Regions from separate parts of the Clostridium carnis genome, predicted to be linked through region 2. Evidence: a T-box and tRNA genes for the amino acid it is inferred to sense, from the RefSeq annotation. Region 2 holds a T-box; the other holds one or more tRNA genes.
What was found. A T-box is a leader RNA that pairs with one kind of tRNA and senses whether it is charged. The one in region 2 lies ahead of asnS (asparagine--tRNA ligase), so its partner is inferred to be a tRNA-Asn.
Positions count from the first base shown of each region.

Region 1: it encodes a tRNA-Asn, which carries the amino acid that the T-box ahead of asnS (asparagine--tRNA ligase) is inferred to sense. The anticodon was not compared.

Region 1 is NZ_BAAHYS010000001.1:1,775,388-1,792,137, reverse strand. It holds gene tsaD (tRNA (adenosine(37)-N6)-threonylcarbamoyltransferase complex transferase subunit TsaD) at 1-737, opposite strand, end outside; gene ACYQ1T_RS08595 (RusA family crossover junction endodeoxyribonuclease) at 977-1,606, shown strand; gene ACYQ1T_RS08590 (GDSL-type esterase/lipase family protein) at 1,620-2,210, shown strand; gene ACYQ1T_RS08585 (NAD(P)/FAD-dependent oxidoreductase) at 2,359-3,312, opposite strand; gene ACYQ1T_RS08580 (LTA synthase family protein) at 3,536-5,401, shown strand; gene ACYQ1T_RS08575 (IS256 family transposase) at 5,548-6,786, shown strand; gene ACYQ1T_RS08570 (TldD/PmbA family protein) at 6,988-8,331, opposite strand; gene ACYQ1T_RS08565 (TldD/PmbA family protein) at 8,343-9,722, opposite strand; gene ACYQ1T_RS08560 (hypothetical protein) at 9,724-11,205, opposite strand; gene ACYQ1T_RS08555 (sensor histidine kinase) at 11,209-12,618, opposite strand; gene ACYQ1T_RS08550 (response regulator transcription factor) at 12,606-13,286, opposite strand; gene ACYQ1T_RS08545 (polysaccharide deacetylase family protein) at 13,448-14,368, opposite strand; tRNA gene ACYQ1T_RS08540 (tRNA-Asn) at 14,617-14,691, opposite strand; rRNA gene ACYQ1T_RS08535 (23S ribosomal RNA) at 14,798-16,750, opposite strand, start outside.
Region 2 is NZ_BAAHYS010000001.1:1,163,300-1,180,049, forward strand. It holds gene glmU (bifunctional UDP-N-acetylglucosamine diphosphorylase/glucosamine-1-phosphate N-acetyltransferase GlmU) at 1-876, opposite strand, end outside; gene spoVG (septation regulator SpoVG) at 1,078-1,362, opposite strand; gene purR (pur operon repressor) at 1,507-2,322, opposite strand; gene murC (UDP-N-acetylmuramate--L-alanine ligase) at 2,638-4,011, shown strand; gene ACYQ1T_RS05415 (purine-nucleoside phosphorylase) at 4,308-5,126, shown strand; gene ACYQ1T_RS05420 (NupC/NupG family nucleoside CNT transporter) at 5,175-6,395, shown strand; gene ACYQ1T_RS05425 (M24 family metallopeptidase) at 6,502-7,578, opposite strand; gene ACYQ1T_RS05430 (metallophosphoesterase family protein) at 7,722-8,420, shown strand; gene ACYQ1T_RS05435 (cytochrome b5 domain-containing protein) at 8,555-8,968, opposite strand; T-box leader at 9,064-9,304, shown strand; gene asnS (asparagine--tRNA ligase) at 9,368-10,762, shown strand; gene ACYQ1T_RS05445 (family 16 glycosylhydrolase) at 10,944-13,481, opposite strand; gene ACYQ1T_RS05450 (alpha-galactosidase) at 13,524-15,731, opposite strand; gene ACYQ1T_RS05455 (carbohydrate ABC transporter permease) at 15,761-16,588, opposite strand; gene ACYQ1T_RS05460 (carbohydrate ABC transporter permease) at 16,606-16,750, opposite strand, start outside.

The DNA.
Region 1 (16,750 bases), 610 kb from region 2:
TTTTGGAATGATGCTGCAACATCAGCTTTATTTATTTCTATATTTTGCATTTTACATTTATTTAAATAATTAAGCACTGCTGATTTAACTCCACTAAATGAAAAATCTAAAGTATTTTCATGAAAATTAGCCTTTGGAAATTCAATTGCATTTTCATTTCCTTCCTTTGCAAGCTTATCTATCTTAGGTCCCCCTGGATATCCAAGACCTAATGATCTTGCTACTTTATCATAAGCTTCTCCAGCTGCATCATCTCTAGTTTGACCTATTACTTCATATACTCCGTAATCTTTAACATAAACTATGAAAGTATGTCCTCCTGATACAACTAATGATACAAATGGTGGCTTTAACTCTTTATGCTCTATATAGTTTGCACAAATGTGACCCTCTATATGATTTACCCCAACTAATGGTTTTTTGGATGAAAAGGCTAATCCCTTTGCATACTGTAATCCTACTAATACTGCCCCTACTAATCCAGGTCCATAGGTAACTCCTATTGCATCAATTTCATCTAATGTTATATTTGCTTTTTCTAATGCTTCTTTAACTACTTTATTTATTACCTCTATATGCATTCTTGAAGCTACTTCTGGAACTACCCCTCCATAAAGCTCATGAGTTGAAATTTGAGAGGCTATTACATTAGATAAAACTTCTCTTCCATCCTTTACAACAGCTACTGATGTTTCATCACAGCTAGACTCTATAGCTAAAATTAATTTTCTTTCCATAAATTTATCCCTCAACTTTTATTATAGTACTTTAATAATACATGTATTATACTCTTTTAATAAATTATTATCAATTTATAGAACTTGTTAAAGCAAATACACTATTGTATATTTAAATTAGATATTAAATCTCAATATTTCTATTGATTATTATATACTGAAAAAAATTTTTATTCATTATTTTTTATTAGAATTAATGGATTTTTAAGGATATATTAAGTTTATTAAGGAGTTTTATTATGAAATCATACGCTAAAGTTGTTGTTTCTGGTTCTCCAATATCTAAATCTAACTTTAAGTTACATAATAAGGATGGAAGAGCCATTTTGCCATATAATACTGGAAAATCCCATGATAGATATGCTTTATATGAGGAAGAAATTGCATATCATGCAAGATCACAGAATCCTGATATAATTTTAGAGGAGTCTCTTATTGCAGTTTTAAAAGTTTTCTACAAAAGTGAAAAGCGACATCCTGATACTGCTAATATAACTAAAAGTATATTTGACGGAATTGAAAAAAGTGGGCTAATAGTAAATGACGCGCAAATTACTAGAATTATTACTGAGGAATTTTATGATAAAGAAAATCCTAGGTTTGAATTGGAGTTTTTTTGCGAAAGTGAATTTCAATTATCTTATGCTATTACGCCCAGAGAAAAATCAATACCTAAAAAATTATATTCTCCAATAAAAAATATAAAACAAAATAAAACAGCTTCACAAAACAAAGAAAAAACTATAAAGGATTTATCTTCTGATTATATTTGCCATATTTGTAATAAAAAAATTAAAGATGCTAATCCTATAAAGGCTAATGGTGGGAAGACTATTATTTGTAGAAGTTGTTTTAACAAAGCATTTTAGAAAGGATATTAATATGATTAGTAAAAATTTAGTTTTCATTGGCGATAGTTTAACCTTCGGTTATGGAGTTAGAAAAAATGAGAATTGGGTTACTAAACTTGAAAATTGTTTAAGTAATTCTATTATAAATAAAGGTATTAATGGAAACACCTCTGTTGATATGTTAGTAAGATTTAATGAAGATGTTCTTTCATATAATCCTTATCTTGTTTTTATTATGGGAGGTACTAACGATTTACTTTCTAATAGATCTGTGTCATCTATCATTGATAATATTAGATTAATGATTAAAGACTTGATTTCTATTAACAGTAAAATAGTAATTGGTATACCACCAACTATTATTGCTAAGGATGCTTATAATTTATTTTATCCAGGAGATACATATTTTTACTGTGAGCAAAACCTAGTAAAATTAAGAGAAGAGCTTATAAATATATGTAACAATTATAATATTACATATATAGATTTTTATAACGTTACATTAAAAAATCTTGCTAATGATATTTTTCTAGATGGAATTCATTTAAATAATACTGGTCAAAACATTTTATTTAGCGAAGCAATTAAAAACTATGAATTTAATAGTCTTTCAAAGAAATAATTAAACAATAAAAATATGAGGCTATATCACAAATAAATTTAAATATAATATATGCTGTCTTAAATTTATTTAAACACTCTATATTATATCTATATATTTTGATTCAATAGCCCCATATTTTTTAAATTTAATAACACTATTTTAAAATTTAATATACATACTTTTTCAAGTAATCTGAAACTATTTTTCCTACCTTTGCTCCCTCTTCACCACTAATTTCAAATCCACTTTCGCCATTTAAAATTGTACCAGTTGCATACACACCTTTGATAGATGTTTCATAATCTACTACTTCTGGAACTAATTCCTCATCTAATTCTATATTGGCTTTTCTAATACAATCTACTTCTGGATAATATCCAACTGTAAGTATTAATGAATCACAATCAACAGTTTCAACTTCTCCGCTATCTAAACTTTGAATAACAACTCTTTCTATTCTTTCATTACCATACAACTCAATAATCCTACTATTTTTTATAATATTTATATTAAATCCATCTATAATCTCTGTTTCATCCTCACTAACAAATCCTGAACTTGAATTATCTATTATAGCCTTTACATTAGCCCCTTCAATTAGTAATCTCCTTGCTAGTAATAATGCCCATTTATTTTTACCAACTATTATAACTTCCTTACCAGGTAAAAAACCATGTAAATTTATAAGTCTATGTGCTGAAACTAATGTAAATATACCAGTATATTTATGAACTGGCACTACTATGTTTCCTGTAAACTTTTCTCTACATCCAGTTGCTAATATTATTGCATTAGCCTTTATCTCTTTCATTCCCTCATTAGGATTTACATATACTATAACCTTATCTTTAGTTACTTCTAAAACTTGAGTATTTACCTTAAATTCTCCATTTAAACTTTTATAATCTCTTACTAAAAAACTAGCAAGTTCTGGTCCAGTAACAATTTCATTTAAATAATACTTTCCAAAACCTTTGTGTATAAAAAGATTTAAATTTCCACCTAAATCTTCATTTTTTTCTAATATTAAAACTTTCTTTATTCCATTTTTTAATGCAGTTACTCCAGCTGATAGCCCTGCTGCTCCCCCACCTATTATAACTAAATCATATTGAAGCATATTTGACCTCCATAATCTTTAACAAAATATATAGTTATTATACCATATTAATATTTAACACATTCCAATTAATATGTTAAATATTATATATTAATGAAATATATAATATTAATTCCTGCAATCTTAATGTATTTATAATTTGATTTCTTTAAATCACTATACTATAATTTATTTGTTATAAGTTTAAAAAATAAGTTTTAATATATTTTAAAGAGGTGATTATTTGGACAAGCTATTAGTTAAAATAAAAGATTTCTTTACTTCTAAAATTGGAGTAGCTGGAATTATAAGATTTATATTGTTTATGATTCCATTTGTTGCTATAGTTTTTAAAGGAGTTCTATTCCAAGGCTTTGCAGCTAACCAAAATCCTTATAACTTAGATATTGACCTTGGTTATACAGTTGCTAAAAGCTTTCTACCTTATTATTATTCCTTTGCATTAGCTTTTCTTAGTTTTGCATTACTATTTAAAGGTAGAGGTCGTATAATATATCTATTTTTAATAGATATACTTTTAACGTCATTAATTTTAGGTGATTTAGGATACTTTAGAGGTTTCTTAACAATGCCATCTGCATTATTATTTACTCAAACTGCAAACCTAGATAATATGGGTGGTGCTATAGCTTCTATGTTTAGTGATAAAGATTATTTATTCTTTATTGACTTTATTATATTTGCTATTGCTATATTCTTAGGTAGAAAATCATTTACAAAGGTAAAGCGAAGAGCCCCTATAACTTTTATAGCTGCTTTAGCTTTATCAATTGGATACATAGCCTATGTTCCTTTTAATTTATATGTATTAAATAATGAGGATATTAAAAATGGATATTTATTTTCAAACTATGACCCTACAAATACAGCAAAATACTTTTCTCCTATTGGGTATCATGTGTTTGACTTATACAATGTTTATAAAGACTCAACACCTTATGAGTTAACAAAAGAAGAACAATCACAAATTGATGAATTCTTTGCTCAAAAGGAAAACTTACCTGATAATGAGTATGCTGGTATATTTAAAAATAAAAATTTATTAGTTATACAAGTAGAATCCTTAGAAAGCTTTATTATAGGTAAAGAAATTAATGGAAAGAAAATTACTCCTGTTATGGATGATCTAATTAAAACAGGTCTTTACTTCCCAAATATTTATGAGCAAGTTAATGAAGGTACAAGTTCTGATTGTGATTTAATGATTAATACTTCAATGTTTCCTTTAAGAAGAGGTAGTACATTCTTTAGATATCCATCAACAACTTATAACTCATTACCTTTATTACTAGAAGAACAAGGATATGAAACTTCTGCTATACATCCAGATAAAGGCTCATTCTGGAACTACGTAAATGGATTAACTGGAATTGGATTTAAACATTTTACAGATTATTATTCATTCAATATTGATGAAGAAATAGGTTTGGGTTTATCTGACAGAAGTTACTTTACTCAAGTAGCTCCAATGTTAAAGAAACTTAAAGAACCTTTTTATGGATTTACTGTAACACTTACAAATCACGGTCCTTTTGACATTCCTGAAAAATATAGAACTCTTGGTTTAGAAAGTGAACTTAACGCAAGTGAGCTTGGAGGATATTTTGAAAGTGTCAAATATACAGATGAGCAAATAGGAGCTTTCTTAAAGCTATTAGACTCTGAAGGAATACTAGATAATACTGTTGTTGTAATAGAAGGTGATCATACTGGAGTTCATAAATATTATAATCATAGTATAGAGTCATTAAGTAAAACTGAAGATTGGTATTTAGATAATGGTAATCATACAATACCATTTATAATATGGTCAAAGGATATTAAATCACCAAAAACCTTTGATACAATAGGTGGACAAATTGATATAATGCCTTCTTTACTTTATTTAATGGGTATTTCAAAAGATAAATATATTAATACAGCTTTAGGAAGAAATCTATTAAATACAAATAAAAACTTTGCAGTTCTAACAAATTTAGATGTTGTTGGAGAGGGTTTAACTGATGTTGAAAAAGAACTATATAAAAATATAGTTGAACTTTCTGATAAAATGATTAGAAGTAATTACTTTTCTAAAACTAATAAATAAATTATAAAAAGGCTTGAATCATTGATTTCAAGCCTTTTGGGGACAGTAGTTAGCTTTGTGTAAAAACAAAACTAACTACTGTTTTTTTGTATGAACAGATGGTAGTTTTGGAATAATATACTATATAAATTTTAGGAGGAAATATTATGCCAAAGAAAATTGATACCAACTTTGATTACAATGAGGAGGTAAAGAAGTGTAAGACTATTGATGATGTTATGGGGAAAAATGGACTTATACAAAGATTAGTAAAAGATGTTCTTGAAAATATATTAGAAGGAGAAATGGAAGAACATTTAGGTAGAAATAAATATGAAAGAACTGAAACTTTAGATGAAGTAAAAAAGAACTATAGAAATGGTTATAGTACTAAGAACTTAAGGAGTTCCTTCGGTGACGTCGACTTAGACGTACCCCGTGATAGAAATGCTGAATTTGAGCCACAAATTATAAAAAAATATGAAACTGTGTGTACTGAGTTAGATAAAAAGATTATATCTTTATATGCTAAAGGTATGTCAACATCTGATATTCAGGCTGAAATTGAAGACTTATATGGAATAACTATATCACCATCGATGGTATCTAAAATAACTGATAAAGTGCTTGCTAGCGCCGCCGAATGGCAAAATAGAGCATTAGATAAAATATATCCAATAGTTTATTTAGATGCTATGTACTTTAAAGTTAGAAGTAATGGAAAGATAGTTAACAAGGCTGTCTATATATGCTTAGGATACACTATGGAAGGGTATAAAGATATTTTAGGTATATGGGTTGATGAAGCTGAAGGTGCTAAATTCTGGTTAGGAATTTGCAATGATTTAAAAAATAGAGGTGTAAAAGAAATTTTAATTGCTTGTATGGATGGATTAAAAGGGCTTCCACAAGCTATAAAAACAGTATTTCCATCAGTAAATATTCAAACATGTATTGTTCATCAAATAAGAAATTCAATAAAATACATAGCTTCAAAGGATAAAAAAGCATTTATGAAAGATTTGAAGGAGGTTTATAAGGCTACAACAGAGGAACTTGCGTTAGCACAGCTAGATAATTTAAAGGAGAGATGGGGAGATAAATATGGAATAGTAATAGATTCCTGGTATAACAATTGGAGTAATCTTTCAACATTTTTTGACTTCTCTCCAACTATAAGAAAGATGATTTATACTACAAATATCTTAGAAGGTTTTAATCGTCAAATACGTAAATTCACTAAAGTTAGAGTCATATTCCCAACTGATGAATCTTTAAATAAGTGTGTTTACTTAGCAACGATGGAGATACTAGAAAAATGGACTCAGCCTATACATAATTGGGGTGCTACGCTAGCGGAGCTATCAATAATATTTGAAGATCAATTAAAAGATGAATTAGCTTAAAAGCTTGTACTTTTTATAAATTATATGCATACTATTAGATTTTTTTGAAATACTAAAAAAGGTAAAAAGAAACATTATTAGTATTTCTTAAATATAAAAAAATATTACTGGAAATGAAAATTTCCAGTAATATTAAAATAATAAAAATGATAATTACACAGAATTATCTATTCTCTCGCCTTTTGCATTTACTTTAAATAACTACTTTCCTGCTACTGAAAGTTCTTTTATTATCATTGATGGACTTCCAACACTACTCATTGGAAACTTTAAATCAGATCCTATTTCCTCTATTTCTTTTAATAATGCGAAGAAATTTCCAGCTACTGTAATTTGTTCAACTGGGAAAGTTTTCTTTCCATCTTCAATATAAAATCCCTTTGCGGCTAAAGAAAAATCCCCAGTTATTGAGTTAGCTCCTGAATGTAACCCAGCAAATTCCGTTATTAAAAGTCCATTCTTAACTATACTCATTAACTCTTCTAAAGTTTTACTTCCTTTTTCTATATAAAAATTAGTTGGTGATACTCCAACAGGTGATCCATACGAATTCTTAAATCCATTTCCCGTTGTCTTTGTATTTCCTTTATAAGCTGTTTTTAAATTATGAAGTAATGTTATTAACTTTCCCTCTTTAATTATATTTGTTTTTTTAGTTGCAACTCCTTCATCATCAAAGGATACTGAAGCTAACCCATTTTCTAGATGTGGATTATCAACTAAAGTTAATATATCTGCAGCTATATTTTCCCCTTCTTTTCCACTTAAAAGACTTAACCCCTTTTGTGCTGCATCTCCACTAAAGACATTTGCAAATGTAGATAAAATTGATACCATAGCCTCATTATTTATTATACTCTTATATTTTCCTGATGGTATTGACTTCCCACCAATTCTAGATACTGCTTCTCTTACTCCATCTTTAGCAATATTTTTAGGATTTACATTATCTAATGAAGTTGCTATAGTATAACCCATTCCATCATACATACCTTCTTCTGTTTTTATTATAGGTGCAACATATGCACTTAAAAGATTTGACTTATTTTTAAGATTTAATCCCTTTGAATTTATTATTCCGTAAGAAGAATTGCTATATGAAATTCCACAACCATTAAAATTATAAACTCTTGAATCTATTTCTTTAGCCTCTTTCTCCATATTTAATGCTAAATCAATAAGTTTATCAGGTTGCAAATTTTCTAGTTTTTCATGATAACTTTTTACTTCAATATATTCTTTATCTCCTTCATATATAAAATTCATATCTTCATTTTCTATAGCTAATGCATTTTCTTTTGCTTTATTTATAAGCATATTAATTGCATCATTGTCTAAAATCTCTGTATATGAATATCCTATTTTGTTATTTATTTTTCCTCTAAAGGAAAATCCATATGAATTTGTTAATTTATATTTTTCTACTTCTCCTTTATATATATTAATGCTTAAGCTTTCACTGTCAGTAAAATATACTTCATATTCTTCAAAGCCTTCTTTTTTTGCATTATTAAATAATACTTCTATAAAGCTATTAAAATTCATGTTAACTCCTCCTATCTTCCACCTACTGTAATTTCTTTAACCCTAATCATAGGTTGACCTACATTAGTCGGAATACTTCCTGAAGATGATCCACACATACCTTGGCCTTGTTCTAAGTTTTCTCCAACCATATCTATATTCATTAAGACTTCGCTACCTTTTCCTATTAAACTTGCTCCTCTTACAGGTTCTTGAATAACTCCATTTTTAATTATATACCCCTCTGAAACAGCAAAATTAAACTCTCCTGTTACTGGATTAACTGAGCCTCCACCCATCTTTTTTGCATATAATCCATTATCTATTGATTTAATAATATCCTCTTCTTTATCAGAACCTGCAGCTATATAAGTATTTGTCATTCTAGAAGTTGGTGCATATTTATAACTTTGTCTTCTTGAACTACCTGTAACATCCATTCCCATTCTTCTAGCATTTAACTTATCTATCATATACCCCTTAAGAATACCATTTTCTATAAGAATATTTTTTCTTGTTTTAGTTCCTTCATCATCAATATTTAATGATCCCCAAGCATTCTTTATAGTTCCATCATCAATTGCAGTTACTTTTGTTGATGCAATTTGTTTTCCTAGCATACCTGTAAAGACAGAGTTTCCTTTTGCTACTGATGTTGCTTCTAAAGAGTGTCCACAAGCTTCATGGAATATAACTCCACCAAATCCATTGTCTATTGCAACAGGCATAATACCTGCAGGACAATTTTTAGCATGTAGCATAGTATATGCAGTTCTTGAAGCTTCTTTTCCATAATACTCTGGATCTACAGTATTAAACATTTCAAATCCCATATGTCTTCCTGGACCTTCAAAACCTGTTTGATTTTCCCCATTTATAGATGCTATTGAACTTATTGCTAATCTTGTTCTTACTCTTTTATCTTCAACATATAAACCTTCTGTATTAGCAATTAACACATGTTGTTCCTTATCCATGTATCCAACTGATACTTGAGCTATTTCACTATGATAGCTTTTAGCTGCATTATATCCAATTCTCATAACACCAATTTTCTTTTCTATTCCAATACCTGATGGTAAATATATTATTGGATGATTAGTTTGTATTTCTTTTTCACTAACAATAATATTTCCTTCTTCTTTTAATTCTCCTAAAGCTAATGCTGCTTTTTGTGCAGTATCTAATAATGCTGTTAAGCTATTATTATTTGTATATGCATATACGCTTTTTAGCCCCTTAAATATTCTAATACCAATTCCGTAATTTCTTCCTGCTACAGAATTTTCAACTTTTCCATTTAATATATTAATTGAGGTATTTATAGTGTCCTCTTCAAATATTTCTGCAAAATCCCCACCTGTTATTAAGCATCTAGCTAATACACTAGATACAGTTACTTTTGATAACATTCTATTCCTCCTTATTTACTATTTCTATTCCATCTTTAAATGCTTTCTCCCAATTTTGTACATAGATTCCACTTGCCCATTCTGCCATTATAACTTTTTCATCATCTTCTATTGGAATATTAATTAATGGAAGTTCATTTAACCTTTTGTTTCCTATTTCATAAACTGCCAAATCATTACTAAATAGAACTATAGCTATTCTTCCTGTTGGAGCAGTATATGCATCTCTTAAAAATGTAATATCTCCTTTTAAGACTTTCCATGGAATAAACAAAGTATCATAATTTAAAAGCTTTTTATTCGGTTTTAAAGACAATTTAAAATCTTCTCCACTTTCATTATAATTTTTAGATAGAATTTTTCCAACTAAAGTCCATTTTCCATCTTCTCGTTTAACAGTATAGTTGCTAAAATCTATTGTTTTACTTAAACTACTTTTTTTCTCTTCACTCATACTATTAAATGCATTATGAAAGTCTTCTTCAAACTTTTGACTTATTTCCTTTGAATAAAGTTCTTCTATTGTTATCCCACTATTTGAATTTATATTATCTATTGGTAAAATCTCGTAATTTGAAAATTCATTTTTAAATGGTGTTTCTGTACTTTTTTCTATAGCAATATAATCATTACCAATAAAATTTATATTCTTATATGTGTTATTACCTAAAATAGTTGCATTAGCTTCCTTATTAAATTGAGCTTCAATGGGAGCAACATTAAAAATTTCTTTAGTGAATCCATTTTTTTCTATTATACTACTATTTAACTTCCATATTCCATTCATTCTTGGAAATATTATTCCCTCTTTTTCTATTATTGATTGTAATTTATTATCCTTAAGAGAAATCCATAAAGTTCTATATTTCTCTCTACTATAGCTTCCATCTTCATTTTCTCTTCTTGGAGTTTTCAAAGCCAGCATAACTCCAACATCATCATTATATTCTATATTTTCATCTGGTAATATATTTTTATTAGGTAAATTCTCCTGTATATAATTAGAAGATTCTCCTACCTTTATAACTTCCATAAGAAATCCTTTAATATATATATATCCTTTATCCTTCTCAGGTAATATAAATTCACCTAAAATACTATTTTCATCAATCATAGATACTACATTTACTTTTTCTTTTCCATTCATAAACTTCTTTATAAATAAATTTAATTCATATGATAAAACATAATTTTCATCTACTATTTTCAACTTGTATTTAGGGCTAATATATATCTTTTCACCAAATTTTATATATTCTGTTGAAATATCTATTGTATCACCAACTTTTCCATATAGATAGTTTTCATTTTTTACATCTTCATCTAAAATATTTATTTTTTTAATTTCCCATTTTCCATCTATTAAAAGTTTATTGTTTTCTGGCGATTTAATTGCTCCTGCATCTTTTCCATTAGCTTTACTACAGGATACTGTAAAAAAAATATTAATTATCAAAAATATTATTACTGATATCTTTTTCATATATTAATACGTCTCCCTTACCAATGGAATACTTACATCTATTCTTGTTCCAATACCAAATTCACTATATATATCAAATTTACCATTATGTAATTTAATTATCTCATCACATATAGATAATCCAATTCCATTTTTAGATTTCGAAGTTTTTCCCTTAAAAAACTTTTCCTTAACTCTTGGTAAATCTTCTATTGTAATTCCACATCCATCATCTTCAACAGTAAACCTTATAATTGAATTTGTTTTTATAGCTTTTAATATTATATTTCCATCTTTTGTCGTAAACTTAAATGAATTATCTAAAAGATTAATAAGCACTTGTTTTATTCTATTTACATCTATATATGCTTCACCAATTTCTTTATCATATATTAAAGTTAAATTCTTATGTTCCTTAATTGCTCTTGGCTTCATAAGGGACTCTATATGACATAAGAAATCCATAACTGATACTTCTTCCATATTTAGAGACATTTTATCATTTACTAATCTTGAAAAATCCAAAAGTTCTTCTACCATTCCAGTTAGTCTATCAACTTCTGCTTCAATAATTTCAAATCCCATTTCTAAAGTTTCTTTATCAGTTTCATGACTATTTAATGTTATAGCCCAACCCTTTATTGATGTTAAAGGAGTTCTTAATTCATGAGATACTGATGAAATAAATTCATTTTTTAGTTGTTCTCTTTTTTCTATCTCATCTGCCATAAAATTAAATGTAGCTGCCAATTTACTTATCTCATTATCTCCTTCTACCTTATTTCTTTCATTAAAATTGCCACTAGCCATTTTTTCCGCAATTCTAGTAAGTGACTTTATTGGTGTTATTAAACTATTTGCTATTAGTATACTTAAAATAACTCCAATCACTAAAACAATTACTGATATTGTTAAGAAGAATATCATAATACTTCTTATTATGCTATTTACAGCTTCTAAAGATGTTATAAATCTTATTACGCCTACTACTTCTTTTCCATTAGTTAATGGATATGATACTGCCATTACATTACTTTTACTATAATCAACCTTTCCTACCCATCTTCCTATTTCCCCTTTAAAAGCTTTTTGTATATCAGGTGCTTTTAAAAGATTTTCATCAATGACACCTATTGAATCCATTATAAGTTTTTTATTTTCATCAAATATTTCTACTTGTGCATTGTTTTGATTCCAAAAAGCATCTATATTATCATAAACATTTTCTGCTAAAGATCTTGTAGAAAAATATTTATTATAAAAACTTGCTGAAACTTGAATCTGATTTAATAATAATTCTTCAGTATTATCATAATAATACTTCTTTACAAAATTTATTAATACGATATTTAGAAAAACTACCGTAGATAAAATAACTATAAAAAAATCTTTAATTAATTTTGTTTTTATACTTTTTGTTTTTAATCCTTCCATCTATATCCAATTCCCCATATAGTTTCTATATACTTAGGCTCTGATGAATTATCCTCTATTTTAGCTCTTAGTCTCCTTATATTAACATCTATTATTTTTGAGTCACCAAAGTAATTTTCTCCCCATACTAAATCTAATAACCTATCTCTTGAAAAAGCCTTGTTAGGATTCTCTAAAAAAAGTTTCATTAATAAATATTCCTTTGGAGTTACATCAATTTCTTCATTATTCTTTAAAACCTTTTGTGAATATAAATCAATTTTGAAAGGTCCTATTTCAAGACTCTCTTTTTCCTTATCATAATTTCCTATTCTTCTAAGTAATGCTTTTATTCTTAAAACTACTTCCATAGGGTTAAATGGTTTAACTATATAATCATCTGCTCCATACTCAAGCCCCATAATCTTATCCATATCCTGTCCCTTAGCTGTAAGCATAATTATTCCTATACTAGGATATTCCTCTCTTAATTTGCTACATACTTGAAATCCATCAATCCCAGGTAACATTACATCTAATATTGCAATATCAGGGTTATCTATTAATGCTTTTTTTAAGCCCTCCTCACCTGTTTCAGCCTCTATAACTTTATAATTATTTCTTTGTAGATTTATTTTTAAAAATCCCCTGATACTTGCTTCATCCTCTACCAATAATATTTTAACCATAAATAATTACTCCTCTTTTATAATTGCTTTAATCTTCTCACTTTACTGTTTATAATTTTACTTAATTCTATTATATATCATATTGATTTATTTATAGTATTTATCAAGATCTATTTATTTATTTAATTATAGAAAATAAGAGACGGTTTCCCGTCTCCCTACTATTTAAATGTTCTAAATTGAAAACCTTGAGATTTTAAATAATCTATTGCACCTTGTAAGTATTTAGCTGTACTCTTCTTAGCATCAGTATCATGCATTAAAATTATAGCAACATCTTGATCTTTTACTGTTTCTTTTAGTCTAGATAAAAGTTGTTCTGATGAAAATCCATGACCTTCTGCATCTCCATTTAATGCATTCCAATCCGTTTGATACATTCCATTTTTAACTAGTTCTTCATCTAATGCAGCCATTCCCTTCCAACTCATATGTCCACCTGGCATTCTTATTACTCGTGTGCTAAAATCTTTTCCTAAAATTCCTTTTAAAATATCTTCATTTTTTTTCATATCATTCATAAAAGCTTTTATATCTACAGTTCCATTTGGATATAATATTTCATATTTATGAGAATATCCATGATTAGCTATTGCATGGCCTTCTTTTGCCATCCTTTTAATTAATTTATGAGAATTTGGATTTTTCTCTATTGATTTGCCTAAAGTAAAGAATGTTGCTTTTACATTATTAAGCTTTAATGTATCCAATATCTCTTTAGTAACATTTTCAGATGGTCCATCATCAAAAGTTAGATATGCAATTTTTTTTCCATCATCTCTATAAAAGTTCCACTTATACATTGTTTCAGGAATAACTTTTGCTGCATCATCTGCATTTGGGTCATCCTTTAATAACAAATAATCAGAGTTATCTAATTTTTTATTTTCTTGCATTTGTTGTTCTTCTACATTTTTATTTTCATTATTTTTAACTACAGTCTGTTCATTTTCTACAATATCTGCCTTTGCATCAACTGTATTATTATTAAATTTACTAAATAAAAATGAAACTCCAAATATGCATATTATTAGAAATCCTATAAATGTAATAAATCTTTTTTTATTTTTTACTTTCCCCATCCCTTTTCATCCTTCTTATATTTTTATCTTTTTTTGTCATAAGACGTTAAAGCTTGTCCTTAATATTATTATATAGAATTGCAGATATAAAAGCATTACATTTTATTAACCAAAAGTTACGAAAAAGTTACATTTTTTTCTTGTTTTTTTCTTTCTACAGTAATAATCTACATAATAATATATTATGTAACAAAAAAGAGTCTTATAACAATAGATTAAAATCTACTCTTATAAAACTCTTTTTAAAATGGCTCCGTGGAGAGGATTCGAACCTCCAACCTATCGGTTAACAGCCGAGTGCTCCACCATTGAGCTACCACGGAATATTATTCAGAGTTTGTTCTCTGAAAATTGCACATGAATGAGAGCCAAAATTCTTTGATTTTATTTCTCGAATTTAATCAGCTATGCTGAGTTTTCTTCTTTTTATTGGTCAAGCCCTCGACCTATTAGTATCAGTCAGCTAAATATGTTACCACACTTACACCTCTGACCTATCAACCTTGTGTTCTTCAAGGGGTCTTACTAGCTTATGCTATGGGAAATCTCATCTTGAGGGGGGCTTCACGCTTAGATGCTTTCAGCGTTTATCCCTTCCCGACTTAGCTACCCAGCTATGCTCTTGGCAGAACAACTGGTGCACCAGAGGTCAATCCATCCCGGTCCTCTCGTACTAAGGACAGCTCCTCTCAAATTTCCTACGCCCGCGACGGATAGGGACCGAACTGTCTCACGACGTTCTGAACCCAGCTCGCGTGCCGCTTTAATGGGCGAACAGCCCAACCCTTGGGACCTACTACAGCCCCAGGATGCGACGAGCCGACATCGAGGTGCCAAACCTCCCCGTCGATGTGGACTCTTGGGGGAGATCAGCCTGTTATCCCCGAGGTAGCTTTTATCCGTTGAGCGATGGCCCTCCCACGAGGTACCACCGGATCACTAAGCCCGACTTTCGTCCCTGCTCCACTTGTAGGTGTCGCAGTCAGGCTCCCTTCTGCCTTTGCACTCTTCGAACGATTTCCGACCGTTCTGAGGGAACCTTTGGGCGCCTCCGTTACTTTTTAGGAGGCGACCGCCCCAGTCAAACTGCCCACCTAACAATGTCCCGTCACCAGATTCATGGTGTCCGGTTAGAACCCCAATACTGTCAGGGTGGTATCCCAAGGTTGACTCCACCAAGGCTGACGCCCTAGTTTCTCAGTCTCCCACCTATCCTGTACAGACAATATCGGAATTCAATGCTAAGCTACAGTAAAGCTCTACGGGGTCTTTCCGTCCAATCGCGGGTAGCGAGCATCTTCACTCGCACTACAACTTCGCCGGATTTGCAGTTGAGACAGTGCCCAAGTCATTACGCCATTCGTGCGGGTCAGAACTTACCTGACAAGGAATTTCGCTACCTTAGGACCGTTATAGTTACGGCCGCCGTTTACTGGGGCTTAAGTTCACACCTTCGCTTGCGCTAAGTGTTCCCCTTAACCTTCCAGCACCGGGCAGGCGTCAGCCCCTATACATCAGCTTACGCTTTAGCAGAGACCTGTGTTTTTGCTAAACAGTTGCTTGGGCCTATTCTCTGCGGCCTACTCTCGTAGGCACCCCTTCTCGCGAACTTACGGGGTCAATTTGCCTAGTTCCTTAACTGCAATTCTTCCGATGGCCTTAGGATTCTCTCCTCACCTACCTGTGTCGGTTTGCGGTACGGGCACTATTTCTCTCTCTAGATGCTTTTCTTGGAAGCATGGAATCAGATACTTCGGTCACTTGGACCTTCCCCATCACGCCTCAGAATTGTTAAAGCGGATTTGCCTACCTTAACTTCCTAAACGCTTAGACTAGCATTTCCAATCGCTAGCACATCCTATCCTTCTCCGTCACACCATCGATAATAACGATAATAGTGGTATCGGAATATCAACCGATTGTCCATCACCTACGCCTTTCGGCCTCGGCTTAGGTCCCGACTAACCCTGGGCGGACGAGCCTTCCCCAGGAAACCTTAGGTTTTCGGCCTGTAAGATTCTCACTTACATCTCGCTACTAATGCCAACATTCTCACTCGTAATCAGTCCACCGCTCCTTACGGTACGACTTCAGCCCGATTACGACGCTCCTCTACCGCTGAAGTAAACTTCAGCCCGTAGCTTCGGTGGTAAGTTTGAGCCCCGGACATTTTCGGCGCAGGATCTCTCGACTAGTGAGCTATTACGCACTCTTTCAATGAGTGGCTGCTTCTAAGCCAACATCCTAGTTGTCTTAGAAATCCCACATCCTTTTCCACTTAACTTACACTTTGGGACCTTAGCTGACGATCTGGGCTTTTTCCCTTTTGACCACGGATCTTATCATTCGTAGTCTGACTGCCGGACTCATAGTATATGGCAT
Region 2 (16,750 bases):
ATATAGCATAACTCTTTCACCTATTTTAGTATTTCCTTCTATAACATTTCCTGGATATATAATGGTGTCTTTACCAATTTCTACATCATCCCCAATATATGTGCTTGATGGATCAATTAGTGTTACTCCATTTACCATATGTCTTAAGTTAATTCTTTTTCTTAATATTTCTTCTGCTTCAGCAAGTTGAACTCTTGAATTTACGCCTATTGTTTCTTCATAATCTATTACAACAGCTCCAACCTTACTTCCCTTTTCCTTTAAAATTCCTATTACATCAGTTAAGTAATATTCCCCTTGATTATTATTGTTAGATAATTTATCTAACGATAATAATAATTCTTCTATATCAAAGCAATATAATGCTGCATTCATTTCATTTACTTTTAATTCGTCTTCATTACAATCCTTATGCTCAACTATTTTTAAAACCTCATCGTTTGATCTAATGACCCTTCCATAACCTGTCGGATCTTCTACAATTGAAGTTAAAAGAGTTGCACTATTATTATTTTTTATGTGCTCTTCAAAAAGCTTTTCAACGGTTTCCGATTTAATTAAAGGTGCATCACCACAAAATATTCCTACTGTTCCTTTTTTTCCTTTTAAAAAGTCAATAGCACATTTTACTGCATGACCTGTTCCTAATTGTTCTTCTTGTAATGAATAACTTATTTTTCTTGAAGCTGTATTCTTTTTAACTAACTCAGCTCCTTTTCCTATAATTACGTTAACATCATCTATATTAGCTTTTCTCATAGTATCTATAACATGATTAACCATTTCTTTACCAGCTACCTTATGTAACACTTTTGGTAAATCTGATTTTATTCTAGTACCTTGTCCTGCTGCTAAAATTAGAGCACATCTATACATATAAAACACCTCATTTTCAAAACTTTAAGGACGAATTTTAAATACTTTAAAAAAACGTTCGTATACATCTCATTATATTATATTGTATTAGAAAGAGTATTTCAACCTTAAGAGAGAATTTAAATAGTGATTGATTTTATTTTAAATTTACAAAAAAAATAAAAGGGCATATTTTCCCTTTTATTTTAAATAAACATTAATTTATTCAGTTACAGCTTCAGTTTCATCTTCTAATCTAGCCTTTTCATAAGCTTCAAGTATTGAGGACTGAATTTTTTCTCTAGTCTCAGTGTTTATAGGATGTGCTATATCCTTAAACTCTCCATCCGGTGTCTTTCTACTTGGCATAGCTATAAATAATCCATTCTGTCCTTCGATTACTTTAATGTCATGAACTACAAATTCATTGTCAAATGTAACTGAAACGATAGCTTTCATTTTTCCATCAGCAGCTATCTTTCTGATTCTAACGTCTGTAATTGTCATTGCACTACACCTCCAGTTGCTATGATACTATTAATATTTCTATAAAAATCATTAAAATCCTTTTTTTTACTAAAAATTTTTAGAATTTTTTCAAATTTTTAAAAATTTCAATGAGTTTTAGTGCAATACTACTACTTTTTTACTTTATTCTACCATTTTTGATGGCTGAACATCTAATGTGTTTGTTTCTTCAATATAATTAAGTTCAACTAATGATATATATCCTGATGCCTTTTTATTAGATACACCTATATTATCTATTAAAACTCCTGTTCCAATTAACTCACTATCAAATTCTTTTAATAAATCTTTTATTCCTTTTGCTGTTCCACCACCTCTTAAAAAGTCATCTATAAAGATACATTTACTTTGAGGCTTCATAGACTTTTTAGAAAGTGACATTTGTTGTATTCTCCCACTTGTCCCTGAAACATAATTTATAGTAACAGTTGATCCTTCTGTTACTTTACTATCTCTTCTTATTATTACTAGTGGTATTCCAAGACTTCTTGCAACTTCATAAGCTAAAGGAATCCCCTTAGTTTCTACAGTTACAATACAATCCACTTCCACTTCTTTAAAAAATCCAGATAAAACAACTCCAGCCTTGCTTATTATTTGAGGATTATACATTAAATCTGTTACATATATAAAGTTCCCTGGTACTATTCTACTTTCATCTCTTAATAATTCACATAATTCTTCAGTAAATTTTCTACTACTATCTTTTCCTACACCTGGAATATACTTTATTCCACCAGCAGCTCCAGCTATAGTTTCAACTCTTCCCATTTCTAACTTTTCTAATACTTCTCTTACTATAACTATGTCTTCACTTATAGTAGATTTTGCAGCATTTAAAAGTTCTGAAAAACTATTTAACCCCATAACTTTATTCGGGTTTTCTGTTAATATTTTTGTTATAGCAACCACTCTGCTATTCCTACTTAATTTTTCCAAATCATACCACCTACAATTTTTGTTATTTTCCGAATTATTTTTCAACTTTCATCATCTAATATTCATATTTTATTCCATATTCTTCTCAATATCAATAGCTTTTAGTCACTAACTTAATTAATACCTCTAAATTTATAACATTTTTAATATTTTTTTCATAAAATATTGAAATGCTAGTTTTTTATTGTGTTCATTTTAGGAAATTTGTATATAATTATAAATGGAAGATTTATCGAATATTTTAATTTATATTTGATTTAATTATACACTTAATTCTAATTTAAACACTGTATTAATTAAAAAGGGGTTGATTTTTTGTCTTTTGATTTTAATAAAGATATAAATAAAAAGGTTCACTTTATTGGCATAGGTGGAATAAGTATGAGCGGACTTGCAGCTGTACTATTAAACAATGGCTTTAAAGTTTCTGGTTCTGATTCAAAAGAATCAGAAATTACAGAGAAATTAAAAACTGAAGGTGCTGAAATATACATAGGACATAAAAGAGAAAATATTAAAGATGTAGATCTTGTTGTTTATACTGCAGCCATACCTTCCGATAATCCTGAATTATTAGAAGCTAAGAAACAAAATATAGATTTAATGGATAGAGCTGAATTTCTTGGTTTAATAATGAAAGGACATAAATACAACGTAGCTGTTGCAGGTACACATGGCAAAACAACATGTACTTCAATGTTATCTCATGTAACATTAAAGGCAAATCTTGATCCTACAATATTAGTAGGCGGGAATCTTGATGTTATAAATGGTAATTTTAAAATAGGAAAAAGTGAATACTTCTTAACAGAAGCCTGTGAATATAAGGAATCTTTCCTTAAATTCTATCCTTATGTTGGAATTATATTAAATATAGATGCAGATCATTTAGATTATTATAAAGATATTAATCATATAAAATCTACATTTGAAAAGTTTTCAAATATAATTCCTACTGACGGTTATTTAATAGGATATTGTGAAGATGAAAAAGTAAATGAAGTTTTAGAAAAAGCCAAATGTAATACATTGAGCTATGGAATAAATCAAGGTGATGTTAGAGCTACAAATATTTCTTTTAATACTAATGGTTGTGCAACATTTACTGTAACTAAGGATGATAAAGAATTATTTTCAGTATCTTTAAGTACAACCGGAAGGCATAATATATTAAACGCCTTATCAACAATATGTGTAGGACTTATTTTTAATATTCCTTACGAAGCAATAATAGAAGGCTTAAAAGAATGTAAGGGTGCCCATAAACGTTTTGAGCATAAAGGGGAGCTTAATGGTGCTACAATAATTGATGATTACGCTCATCATCCAGTAGAAATAAAAGCAACCTTAAATACTGCTCAATTAATTCCACACAATAAAATTTATACAGTTTTCCAACCGCATACCTATACTAGAACAAAAACATTATTTGAAGAATTTACTGAATGTTTCTTTGATACAGATGAACTTATTTTAATGGATATATATGCAGCTAGAGAAAAAGATACAGGCTTAGTATCTTCTGATGAACTTGGTAATGCCTTAAGAAATAAAGGTGTAAACTGCATCAATGTTCACAGCCATAACGAAGCTGCTGAATATTTAAAAGATATGATATCTGAAAATGATCTTGTTTTAACTGTTGGAGCTGGAGATGTAGTAAAAGTAGCTGATTTATTATTAAAGTAGCTTAAAGGACTTAGAGAAATTTATATTCTCTAGGTCTTTTTTAATTTCAAAAGTAATCTAATTATTTTTGTCGATTCATCCAGATATCCCCATATAATTACAAGTATAAAATCTTCATTTTATACTTGTAATTAAAGATTTATTATTAGTAAATTTAATATTTCTTTATAATTATTTCTTTTTTTGTTTCATTTTTGTTAACTTTATTTTATAATTTACAAAGACTAAACTTAATTTTACAAAAATACACTTATAAAAACTAAAAAAATTAACAAACTATAATTAGGGGTGATTTTATGGATTTATCAACAAAACTTCAAGTTGCTTCAAATAGCATTCTTGAAAAAACTAAGTATAAGCCTACTATAGGATTAATACTAGGTTCTGGCTTAGGATCATTAGCAGATACTATCGAAGACCCTGAATTTTATCCTTATGAAACTCTACCTTACTTCCCAACTTCAACTGTTGAGGGTCATGCAGGAAGATTAGTTATTGGAATGTTAAACGGGAAATGCGTTATAGCAATGCAGGGTAGATTCCACTATTATGAAGGATATGACTATAATGAAGTTACATTTCCAGTTAGAGTAATGAAACTTTTAGGAGTAGAAAAATTAATAGTAACAAATGCAGCTGGAGCTGTTAATACTAGCTATTCTCCCGGAGATTTAATGCTTATAACAGATCATTTAAATTTATCTGGGAACAACCCTTTAATAGGAGGAAATCTTAACGATTTCGGACCACGTTTCCCTGATATGTCTAATGCTTACAATCCTGAATTAAGAGAAAAGGTTTTAAGTATTGCAAACTCACTTTCACTTAATATACAGCAAGGAGTTTATGCTATGATGAGTGGCCCTACTTATGAAACACCTGCTGAAATAAGAATGGTTAGAGTTTTAGGCGCTGATGCTGTTGGAATGTCAACTGTTCCTGAAGTTATTGTCGCTAACCATTGCGGAATAAAGGTTGTTGGAATATCTTGTATGACTAATATGGCAGCTGGAATATTAGAACAACCACTTAATCACGAAGAAGTTATTGAAACATCTAATATGGTTAAAGAAAACTTTACCGCCCTTATGACTAAGATAATAGAATTAATCTAAAACTATTATTCTAATGATAAAATTTATAACCAACGAAGGAGAAAAAAATTGGATAGATTTATAGGTATTATAGGAATTATCGCTATACTTGGAATTGCATTCCTACTTTCTGAAAATAAGAAAAAAATTAATTGGCGTTTAGTTGCAACTGGGCTTGGACTTCAAGTTGTATTTGCCATACTTATTCTTAAAATTCCTCTTGGAAGAAGCATATTTCAAGGTGCTAGCGATGTAATAACAAAATTACTTGACTTTACCGGAGAAGGTAGTAAATTTCTATTTGGACCATTAACTGATACAAATGCAATTGGATTTATTTGGGTTGTAAAAATACTTCCTACAATTATATTCTTCTCTGCATTGATGGGAGTTTTATACTATCTTGGCATTATGCAAATTATAGTTAAGTTTATTGCTAAATTTATTTGTAAATTACTTGGAACTAGTGGTTCAGAAACACTAAGTGCCGTCGGTAACATATTCTTAGGTCAAACTGAAGCTCCGTTACTTGTTAAACCATTTGTAAAAGATATGACTAGATCAGAACTTATGGCTATAATGGTTGGTGGAATGGCTACTGTAGCTGGTGGTGTAATGGCCGGATATGTTGCAATGGGAGTAAACGCAGGACATCTTTTAGCTGCTAGTATAATGGCTGCTCCAGCAGGTTTAGTATTAGCTAAAATATTAGTTCCTGAAGTTGAAGAAAGTGCAACAAAAGATTCAACTAATATAAATGTAGAAAATACAGCTTCTAATGTTGTTGAAGCTGCAGCTAATGGAGCAAGTGAAGGATTAGGCCTTGCGTTAAATGTTGCTGCAATGCTATTAGCATTTATAGCCTTATTAGCTTTACTTAATGCTATACTTTCATTTTTTGGTGGTATTTTTGGATTCCCAGATTTAAGCTTCCAATGGTTACTTGGAAAACTTTTCTCACCTTTAGTATTTGTTATGGGTGTGCCTACTTCTGATATATCAGCAGCGGGAAGTCTGCTTGGACAAAAAATTATACTTAATGAATTCGTAGCTTACTCTGAATTATCAAACTTAATATCTTTGAATTCATTACAACCAAAGACAGTTTTAATAATGACTTATGCATTATGTGGCTTTGCTAACTTTAGTTCAATAGCTATTCAAATAGCCGGAATTGGTGGATTAGCACCTGAAAAGAAAGGAACAATTGCAAACTTAGGCTTTAAAGCTTTAATAGGCGGTGCATTATCAACTTGCTTAACTGCAACAATTGCAGGCATATTATTCTAATTTATAAATAAAAAAACTAGGATTTAGTCTAATGATATTTAAACAAGAAAAACTCTTATTTAAATATCCTTGAACTTTAACCTAGTTTTTTATTTATATTATTAAGTTAAATAACAGTTATATCCTTGGTTACTGAATTTAAAACCTCACAGCCATCTTTAGTAACTAAAACTAAGTCTTCTATTCTTACACCAAAGTTATCTTTTAGATAAATTCCAGGTTCAATGGAAAATATCATACCTGCTTTAACTTCTTCATTATTAACTGAGCTTACATCCCCAAAGTCATGACCTTCTATTCCAATGCTATGTCCAGTTCTATGTGTAAAATACTCTCCATACCCAGCTTCTTCTATTACACTTCTTGCTGCTTTATCTATATCAGAAAACTTAACTCCCTCTTTTACAGTAGTTATTGCCTTTAAATTAGCTTCTTTTACAATATTGTAAATCCTCTTATGTTGCTCATTTGGTTCATTACCAAAAAAGATAGTTCTTGTCATATCTGAACAATAATACTTATATATTCCTCCAATATCTATAACTATGCTTTGACCTTTCTTTATTAAATCTTTACCTGATTTATGATGTGGGTCCGCACCATTAGGACTTGTTGCAATTATTGGAGAAAATGAAAATCCATTTACTCCATTCTTCTCATAGATTTCAGATAACATATTACAGTAATACTTTTCTGAATAACCTTCTTTTATCTCCTTCCAAAGCTCAATCATTACTTTATCATTTATTTTAGATGAATCTTTCATTAATTTAATTTCTTCTTCATCTTTTATCATTCTTAGTCTATCTATTATAGGTGATGAGTTTACAAAGCCCTTTACCACATTATTATTCATAAGCTTTATTAAAAAATGTGCTGGCCAATATTTATCCACACCTAATGTCTTTTCTTTATCCACAACTGTGCATAACATGTTTATTGGATCTTCTATATCTGAATACCATAATATGTCTACACCTAAATCCTCATATATAGGAAATAATTTATTAACTATCATCTTATGATTTCCATTAACGTTTAAGTATAAAGCAAGCATTCGTTCACCAGGTGAAATCCATTTTCCTGTTAAATAAAATACTGATGACGGTGATGTTACTATAATTTGCTCTAATCCTTCTTTTCTCATAGCTTTTAAAACACTACTTACCCTACTAGACTTCATTTTTCTTTCCTCCTTAGAAATATCTATATAAATATACTATACCACTTTTATAAAAAATATCTATTTAATACTATAGGTAAAATATTTATTCCTACCATGTTAAAGTGCTATAATGTATATATAGATTTTTAGGAGGAGAAAAAATGAGAATAGCAGCAATTTCAGATATACACGGTAATATTTATGCACTTATGAAAGCTTTAGAAGATATAGATAATCAAAAAGTTGACATGATAATTTGTTTAGGAGATTTAACTGGCTACGGTCCTCATCCAAATGAAGTTATTGCATTAATAAAAAGAAGAGAGATCCCTTGCTTAAAGGGAAATTATGATGCATCAGTTGTTGATGGTGATTTTACTTTCATAAGAAATACAAGCATAAATTCATTTTCTTTACCTTGGGCTTGTGAAGAAGTACGAGCTTCTAATAAATTTTATTTATCCGAGCTTCCAACTTCATTAGATTATAATTTTGAAGGCTCTAAAATTAAATTTGTTCATGGTAGTCCAAATGCAATTAATGAATATTTATTTGAAGATGGGGTAAACACTCAAGAAGTTATGGAAACTACTGATTGTGATATACTGGTTTGTGCACATACACATATTCCATCTTTTAAGAAATTTGGTAATAAAATATTTATTAATGTTGGGAGTGTCGGAAAACCTAAAATTGGACGCCCTAATATAACATATTGCTTAATAGATATAAATGAAAATAGTGATATTAAAGTCAAATTTAGAGAACTTGAATATGAATTTAAACGTATAGTTAAAGACACTAAAATGCTTAACTTTCCAACTCCATTAGTTAACTCTTATGAAACTGGAAATGAATAGAATTTAAATATTTAAAATAAGGCTGTTACACAAAGAAATTTAAGTATAATATATTTTTGTTTTAAGTTTATCAAAATACTTCTTACTGTATTTCAATGCTTTAATGCTACAGCCTTATTTTTATATCAATTTTACTATTGCGTTATAGTTCCCACTATTCTTAATTTTTTTAAGTTCTCCATATTTCCTTTGTGACATTCTAAAAATTCAGCTGTCCTATCTCCTCCAGCTTTAACTCCAAAATGCTCACCACCACTCCACTTCATAATATCAGTTGTATCATAAACTGTTCCTTTTATAGCTATATATGCAGGCATACCATCTTTTCCATTATACTTAGCTAATTCTTCTATTGTAAATTCCTGCCTTAATATTTCATTTTCTTTAATGCATCTTTTTCCAGAATGTAAATATCCATCTATTTGCTTGCAGACCCTTTCCATAACTTCAACAATATTATTTTTATATTCTTCTGGATATGTTACTAACATTCCTTTAAGTTTATTAAGCTCTATAAATTTTTCTTCAAGAAAACTTTTCTTTTCCATAAATTCCTCCAAAAACATACTATAAAATATATTATGATTTAAAGTTGCAAATGTTAGTGAATTGGTGTAAAATCTTACTTAACATTGTAAATAAGTTTATTACTATGATGAGAAGAGTATCTAATGGATGTAGTCTTAGCGAATAAGGGACGGTGTAAGCCTTATACGAAACCTTTAGTGAAGAACATCTCTGAGTTTCTAACCGAAATCTATTGATAGTAGGCTTAGACGGATTTCAAACCGTTATTAATTGAAAGACATTATATGTGTCTATTTAAGTGGTCATATTTTATGGCAATTTGGGTGGTACCGCGAAAGTATCCTTTCGTCCCTTTTATAGGGATGGAAGGTTTTTTTATTTTAACTAATAATTTATATAATATACAGGAGGCACAATTTATGGATAAAGTAATTTTAGTTAAATCACTTTATAGAAATGAAAGTGATTACTTATCAAAAGAAGTAAAAATTTCTGGATGGATAAGAACATTAAGAGCATCTAACGCATTTGGATTTATTGAAGTTAATGATGGTTCATTCTTTAAGAATGTTCAAATAGTATTTGATAATAACCTAGAAAACTTTAAGGATGTATCAAAACTACCTATAAGTTCATCAATATCAATTATAGGTACTTTAGTTGCAACACCAGATGCAAAGCAACCATTTGAAATTCAAGCTAAGGAAATTATAATTGAAGGAATGTCTCAATCAGACTACCCACTTCAAAAGAAAAGACATACTTTTGAATATTTAAGAACTATAGCTCACTTAAGGCCAAGAAGTAATGCTTTTTCTGCAGTATTTAGAGTTCGTTCAGTAGCGGCGTACGCTATACACAAGTTCTTCCAAGAAAAAGGTTTTGTTTATACACATACTCCAATATTAACTGGAAGCGACTGTGAAGGTGCTGGTGAAATGTTTAAAGTATCGACTTTAGATTTTAACGCTATTCCAATAACTGAAGAAGGTGCTATTGATTATACTAAAGACTTCTTTGGAAAAGAATCTAACCTTACAGTTTCTGGTCAATTAAATGCAGAATGTTATGCTTTAGCATTTAGAAATGTTTATACATTTGGACCTACATTCAGAGCTGAAAACTCAAATACAGCTAGACATGCAGCTGAATTTTGGATGATAGAGCCTGAAATAGCTTTTGCTAATTTACAAGATGATATGGAATTAGCAGAAGACATGTTAAAATATGTTATCGAATATGTTATGACTGAGTGTCCTGAAGAAATGGCTTTCTTTAACCAATTTATAGATAAAGGAGTTATGGATAAACTAAACCATGTTATATCTTCTGACTTTGGAAAAGTTACTTATACAGAAGCTATAGAAATCTTAAAAAATACTGATAAAAAGTTTGATTATCCAGTAGAATGGGGTATAGACTTACAAACTGAACATGAAAGATACCTTACTGAAGAACACTTTAAGAAACCAGTATTTGTTACTGATTATCCAAAGGATATCAAGGCATTCTATATGAGATTAAATGAAGATCAAAAAACAGTTGCAGCTATGGACTTATTAGTTCCTGGAATAGGGGAAATAATAGGTGGTAGTCAAAGAGAAGAAAGAATCGATGTTTTAACTAAGAGAATGGCTGAACTTGGTCTTAAAGAAGAAGATTACTGGTGGTATTTAGAACTTAGAAAATTCGGAGAAACTAAGCACGCTGGCTTTGGTTTAGGATTTGAAAGACTTATAATGTATATTACAGGAATGTCAAACATTAGAGATGTAATACCATTCCCAAGAACTACAGGACAATCTGATTTCTAATATATCACTTTTAAGTAACTTATTTTCTAATTTTATATATATTAGTTTATAGTTATTTTATAAAAAAATAACTATATAAAAAGTTTTGAGGAATAGTTAAAATACAACTATTCCTCAAGTTTTATTTATAAAGCAATTAAAATTTATTTCAGTAAACTATTTGTAAGCTATATTAAAAGCTTTAATTTTTTTGCAAAAAAGTTACTTTACCTAACTGAATATCAGTATTTTTTATATTTTTTATGTCTCCATTGTTTAATCTATAACCTTTATTTTTATATTGTGGAAATTCTATTTTTATAAAATTAATATTTTCAGGTAAATTATATGCATCAAAAGTTGTTCTTGCATATCCTGGATGCTTCTCTATAAAATTATCGACTATTTTTACATCATTAACTTTACTCCAAGTTTTCCCATCTTCTGATGTAAATAAATTAAAGTCAATATCTCCGCTTGTTAATGAAGATCTAATGGAATATCCTTGATATGCTCCAGCACTATTATTCCAAGTCATCTTATCTTCAATTGTTTGATAATATGTTGTTAGATGAATATCTTTTACATTTGGAATATTATATACAATTGATTCCTTTTCTGAGTTCTCACTAACAGCTATACGGTTTTTTTCTAATCTTGGCTGTCCACCATAATAAAAATTATCTTTATTTTCTTCATTTAAATCTCCATCTGATAATTTAATTAAATTTCTTGTATGTGAATAAGGTTTTATACTATATCCATCACTTACTCCATTCTCAAGCGTCTCTAAATCATCAAATCTTACATTAGGTTGATTTGGCATTTGATAAATTCTTATCCAATCAATTAAATACTCTGAATTTTGCTTTGTATTTTGTTTATTATAATCAACATCTTTAACCCATCCATCTCCAACTTGAGTTTCTAATATAGGGAACATTGGACGATTATGCATGCCATCTCTTCCATCATCTCTTCCATCTGTACTTTTAAAAACTTCTTTTCCATCTATATACCACTTAATTACTTGTGGATCCCATTCTACTTCAAAAACGTGAAAATCTTGACTCCATGCTTCATAATTACTATTGCTAACTCCATTTGATCCTTTGTTTTCTCCTAATATTCCAAAATGGTTGGTCGTCCATGCACTCCATGGATCTTGTCCTAAATATTCTAAAACATCTATTTCATCATGACCTGTCTCATCTTGGCTTAACATCCAAATAGCTGGCCAAATCCCTTGAGAATCATTTACTTTTGCTCTAACTGCCATACGTCCAAATTGAAATGAATATTTATTTTTAGATTCAACCCTTCCAGATGACCAAGTAACCTTTTTTTTATTTATAGTTTGTCCTAAATAGTTATCTACGCCTACCGCTGAAATTAATTTTTCAGTACTATTATAGTTCTTTGTATTTATTGATAAATAGCTATTTCCATTATCCTTTTTTATACTTACTGCATTCTTATTATAAATTGCTCCATGATTAACCATACCATCAATAATAGTCCATTTATTTTCATCTACCTTATCATCATTAAACTCGTCACTCCAAACAAGCTGATTATATTTTGAATTTGGTGCAATATACTCACCTTTACTTTCATCATAACTATCCCCTGTACCCCATATTTCAATCTCTGAATATTTTGTTTTGCTTCTTCCATCTTTATCAACTGTAAAGCGAATATATCTTCCTTTAATTGGACTAGATAAATTAATTATCTCTAAACTATCACTTTGTCTCCAATTAGTCTTATTAAAAACTTCCCTAAAGCCATTATTTGGTGAATTAGAGATAGCTACTTTTACAGTATTATAATTACCTGGCTCTAATTTAAATTTTATTGTGTTAATTTTATAGATATTTTTATACTCAAATTGAAGCCAATTTCTACCTATACTATTATGAATCGCATAATTATTATCTATTTGTCCATCTGTAATTGCCTTTATATTTGTTGGATCTAATCCATAAACATAAGGAAGCTTTCCTGATGAAATATTAACAGGCTTTTGTACTTCTGGTTGACTTGGAGCTTCCGATTTAGGAACATTTGCTATAACTTCAATCTCATTATAAAGATTTCCATTACTATATCCTTTCCATGAACTATTTGTATTTTGGATATAGTGACCTTTACCCCAAATACGAATATATTGAGCCTCAACAGGCTTTCCTAAAGTTATAACTTGAGGAACTCCCTTATTATCTCTACTTTCAATAATATCTTGTTCTTGAAATACAACAGTAGTTGTACTTTCTTCAAAATTAGGGCTAGTAGATAACTCTACTTTTACATCTTTGTATGTTGAAATTGCATTGTCATAGGTATTTCTATATATTTTAATTTGTTCTACAGAGCGACTCTTTTGAAAGTCATATTGTAAAAAAACTGGTTTCCATTTGCTATATCCATTATCTGGTCCACCAATTTCCTCTCCAACAATAACCTTTGTATTTAGATTATCATTATTGCTAGATGAATTATCGCTATCAGTAGCAGCATCAGGATGTAAAATTGCTACTTGTGGTACAGTTGAGTCACCACTAATAATCATATTTTTACTATTTGTAGTAGGCTTTAATCCAAATAGTATATTTGTAACTACGTAATCACCCTCAGCAGCAAAAACTAATTGATTAAAATTACTTAAGAAAAGTGCACTTATAAAAATAGATAATATAAAAATTACTCTTACATTTTTAATTCTCGAAAAAAATTCCATAAGTATTTCCTCCCTTTTAATCATTAAATTATAATATTACTTTTATAATTTTCTTAATACATACAGTACTGATGAAAAATCATTTCCATTATTACAAAAATATTCATTACTTATAGAAACTCCAACATTCATAAGTTCATCACCTTTAAGTTCTTTTTTATAAGGATATCTTAATTCGTAAGTTTCATTACTATCTAATCCAACTAATTTTAATCTTTCCCTCCCTTCATTAGCATAATTTAATATCTTATAACATCCTACAATTACTATTTTTTTATCTTTAGATATTATCATCCACCCTGAAATATTGTTAGTGTATGGATTTTTCAGTCTATAGAACTTACCATATTGGAAAACTTCTCTATTTTCTTTATAAAATTTTATTTGATTTTTTATTTGTTCCTTTTCATTATCTAATAATTCATTAACATTAAGCTCATATCCTAAATTACCAAAGTAGGCTACATTAGCTCTTGTTTCTAAACTTGTTTCTCTAAAAACTTGTTGGTTTGGGGATTCTGATACATGACTTCCCATAGAAATTAATGGATAAACAAATGAACTTCCATATTGGATTTTTAAACGCTCAATTGCATCTGTATTATCACTTGTCCATGTTTGTGGTGCATAATATAGCATACCTGGATCAAATCTAGCACCACCACTAGAACAAGATTCAAACAGAACATTTGGGAATTTACTTATTAACTTATCATATAACTTATAAACATTTAATATATATTTGTGATATACTGACCCTTGATAATTTGGTTCTTTCCCCTTACTATAACACTCTGTTATATATCGATTCATATCCCACTTTACATATGAAATATTATAATCTAACAGTAATCTTTCGATATTACTATATATATACTCAACCACTTCATCCCTAGAAAAATCTAATGTATATTGATTTCTTGTATGTGAAGGTTTTCTTTTAGGATCATGTATAATCCAATCTGGATGAATCCTATAAAGCTCACTATCCTTATTTATCATTTCTGGTTCAATCCAAATTCCAAATTTCATTCCAAGGCTATTTATATAGTTAATAGTTTTATCTAATCCATTAGGAAATTTATGTTTATTTACAGTCCAATCACCTAATCCAGCTTTATCATTATTTCTATTGCCAAACCACCCATCATCTAAAACAAATAGTTCTACTCCTAACTCTGAAGCATTAGTAGCTAGCTCATTAACTTTCTCTTCATCAATAGAAAATCCAAGGGCTTCCCAACTATTTAAAAGAACAGGCCTTATACTATTTTTCCATATTCCCCTCATTAAACACTCTCTATATAAACTATGATAAGTTTGACTCATATAATTTAAACCCTTATTTGAATAAACAATAGCAACCTCTGGAGTAAAAAATTCTTTGTAAGGTTCTAATTTCCAACTAAATCGATCCGGATGGATCCCCATCATAACTCTCATTTGATTATAAGTATCTACATCTATTTCTGCTAAGTAGTTTCCACTATAAATAAAAGAAAATCCTACTACCTCACCAGAAAATTCATCTGTATTTGGTCTTCTAAGAGCAAAAAAAGGATTGAATTCTGCACTGCTAGCTCCCTTTAAGCTATAGAAACCTTGCGTTCCTTGTTTAATACTTCTATCATGAACATGTCTTTCTCTTCCCCACGCTCCATTAAGTTGAATCATATTATAATTTGTATCTGGAAAATCTAAGTTAAAACTCATTGCTTTTTCTATGCTTATTACTTTATTGCTAGTATTTAAAAAGCTTGTACTCCTCGTAATAACTGGCCTATCTTTAAAAATGGTAAAATAAAGTGTTATTTTACTATTAATTATTTCATCAAATAGAATAATTTCTAATGTTGATGCCTCTTCATCAACTTCGACATATGTTTGAGGCAAACCAGGCAATTTAGGTTTACCATTTATTATTTTATGACTTTCGTATTTAAAGTTAGAAATTTCACTACCATTTTCTTGTTTTATTAAAAAAGCACCTTTTCTGAAATCTGAAAGACCAAAGGTAGGATATTCTTGTCTTGTATTTTGTAATGAAAATTTATTATCCCCTTCCTCTACGTAAGCAGCCAAAGGTCTATATTCTCCTTCAAACAAATGATTATAGTTTTTATAAGGATCTATTCTCTTACCAAAATATAGATTTCCAATATGCCCATTAGGTAAAATATGAATAATATAACTAATTTCTTCATTATATAAATGAAATTCCTGTGTTTCTTTATGAAAAATAACTGGCATTTTAATACTCCTCTCTAAATAAAATATACTTAAAGTTTTCCACCTGAAGTTGCAATACCTTCAATAAATTGTTTTTGGAAAATAATATAAACTGCTAGCATTGGCCAAATTGCTAATACAGATGCAGCCATAAGTTGCGGATAATTTACAGAGTAAGCTCCTTGAATTTTTGATAGTGCTGATGACAATGTAGCTGCATCGGTATTTGAGTTAACAATTAATGGCCACATTAAATCTTTAAATGCAAATAATGCTGTAAATATACTTAAAGCAATTAATCCTGATTTTGCTAAAGGAAGCATAACTTTAAAAAATGTTTGACCAATATTGCAACCATCTAGGTGTGCTGATTCTTCTAACTCTTTTGGTAACCCGATGAAAAATTGTCTTAAAAGAAATGTTCCAAATGCACTAACTATTCCTGGAAAAACAAGTGCAAAAATAGTATTTCTCATGTTAATTTGATCTATCATTAAATATTGTGGAATTACAAAAACTTGTGCTGGTATCATCATTTGAAATAAAACTAGCCCAAATAAAAAGTTTTTCCCTGGAAATTCTAGTCTTGCAAATGCATATGCTGCCATTGCACTAAATAATACTGAACTAATTACACGAAAAATCATCATTAAGAATGTATTAAAATATAATATAATAAAATTATTTCCTTTTATAACTTCTATATAATTTTCTATTTTCCATTGACTTGGTAAAATAGAAAATGGATTCATTTGAGTAGATTCTGTTACTGTTTTAAATGATGTTAATACCATCCATAAAAATGGTAATATCATCATAATTGCAATAATAATTAAAAATAAATGTATAAATAATCTAGAAACTTTTTTCTCTTTCACTGATATCAACTCCTTATCTACATGTAATTTACCCATTTTTTTTGTAATTTTAATTGAACAAAGGTAAATAATAAAATAATTATTAATAATAATATAATAATTGTTGATCCATATCCTTTATCTGAATATTTAAATGCATTATTATAAAATAAGTAAACAAGT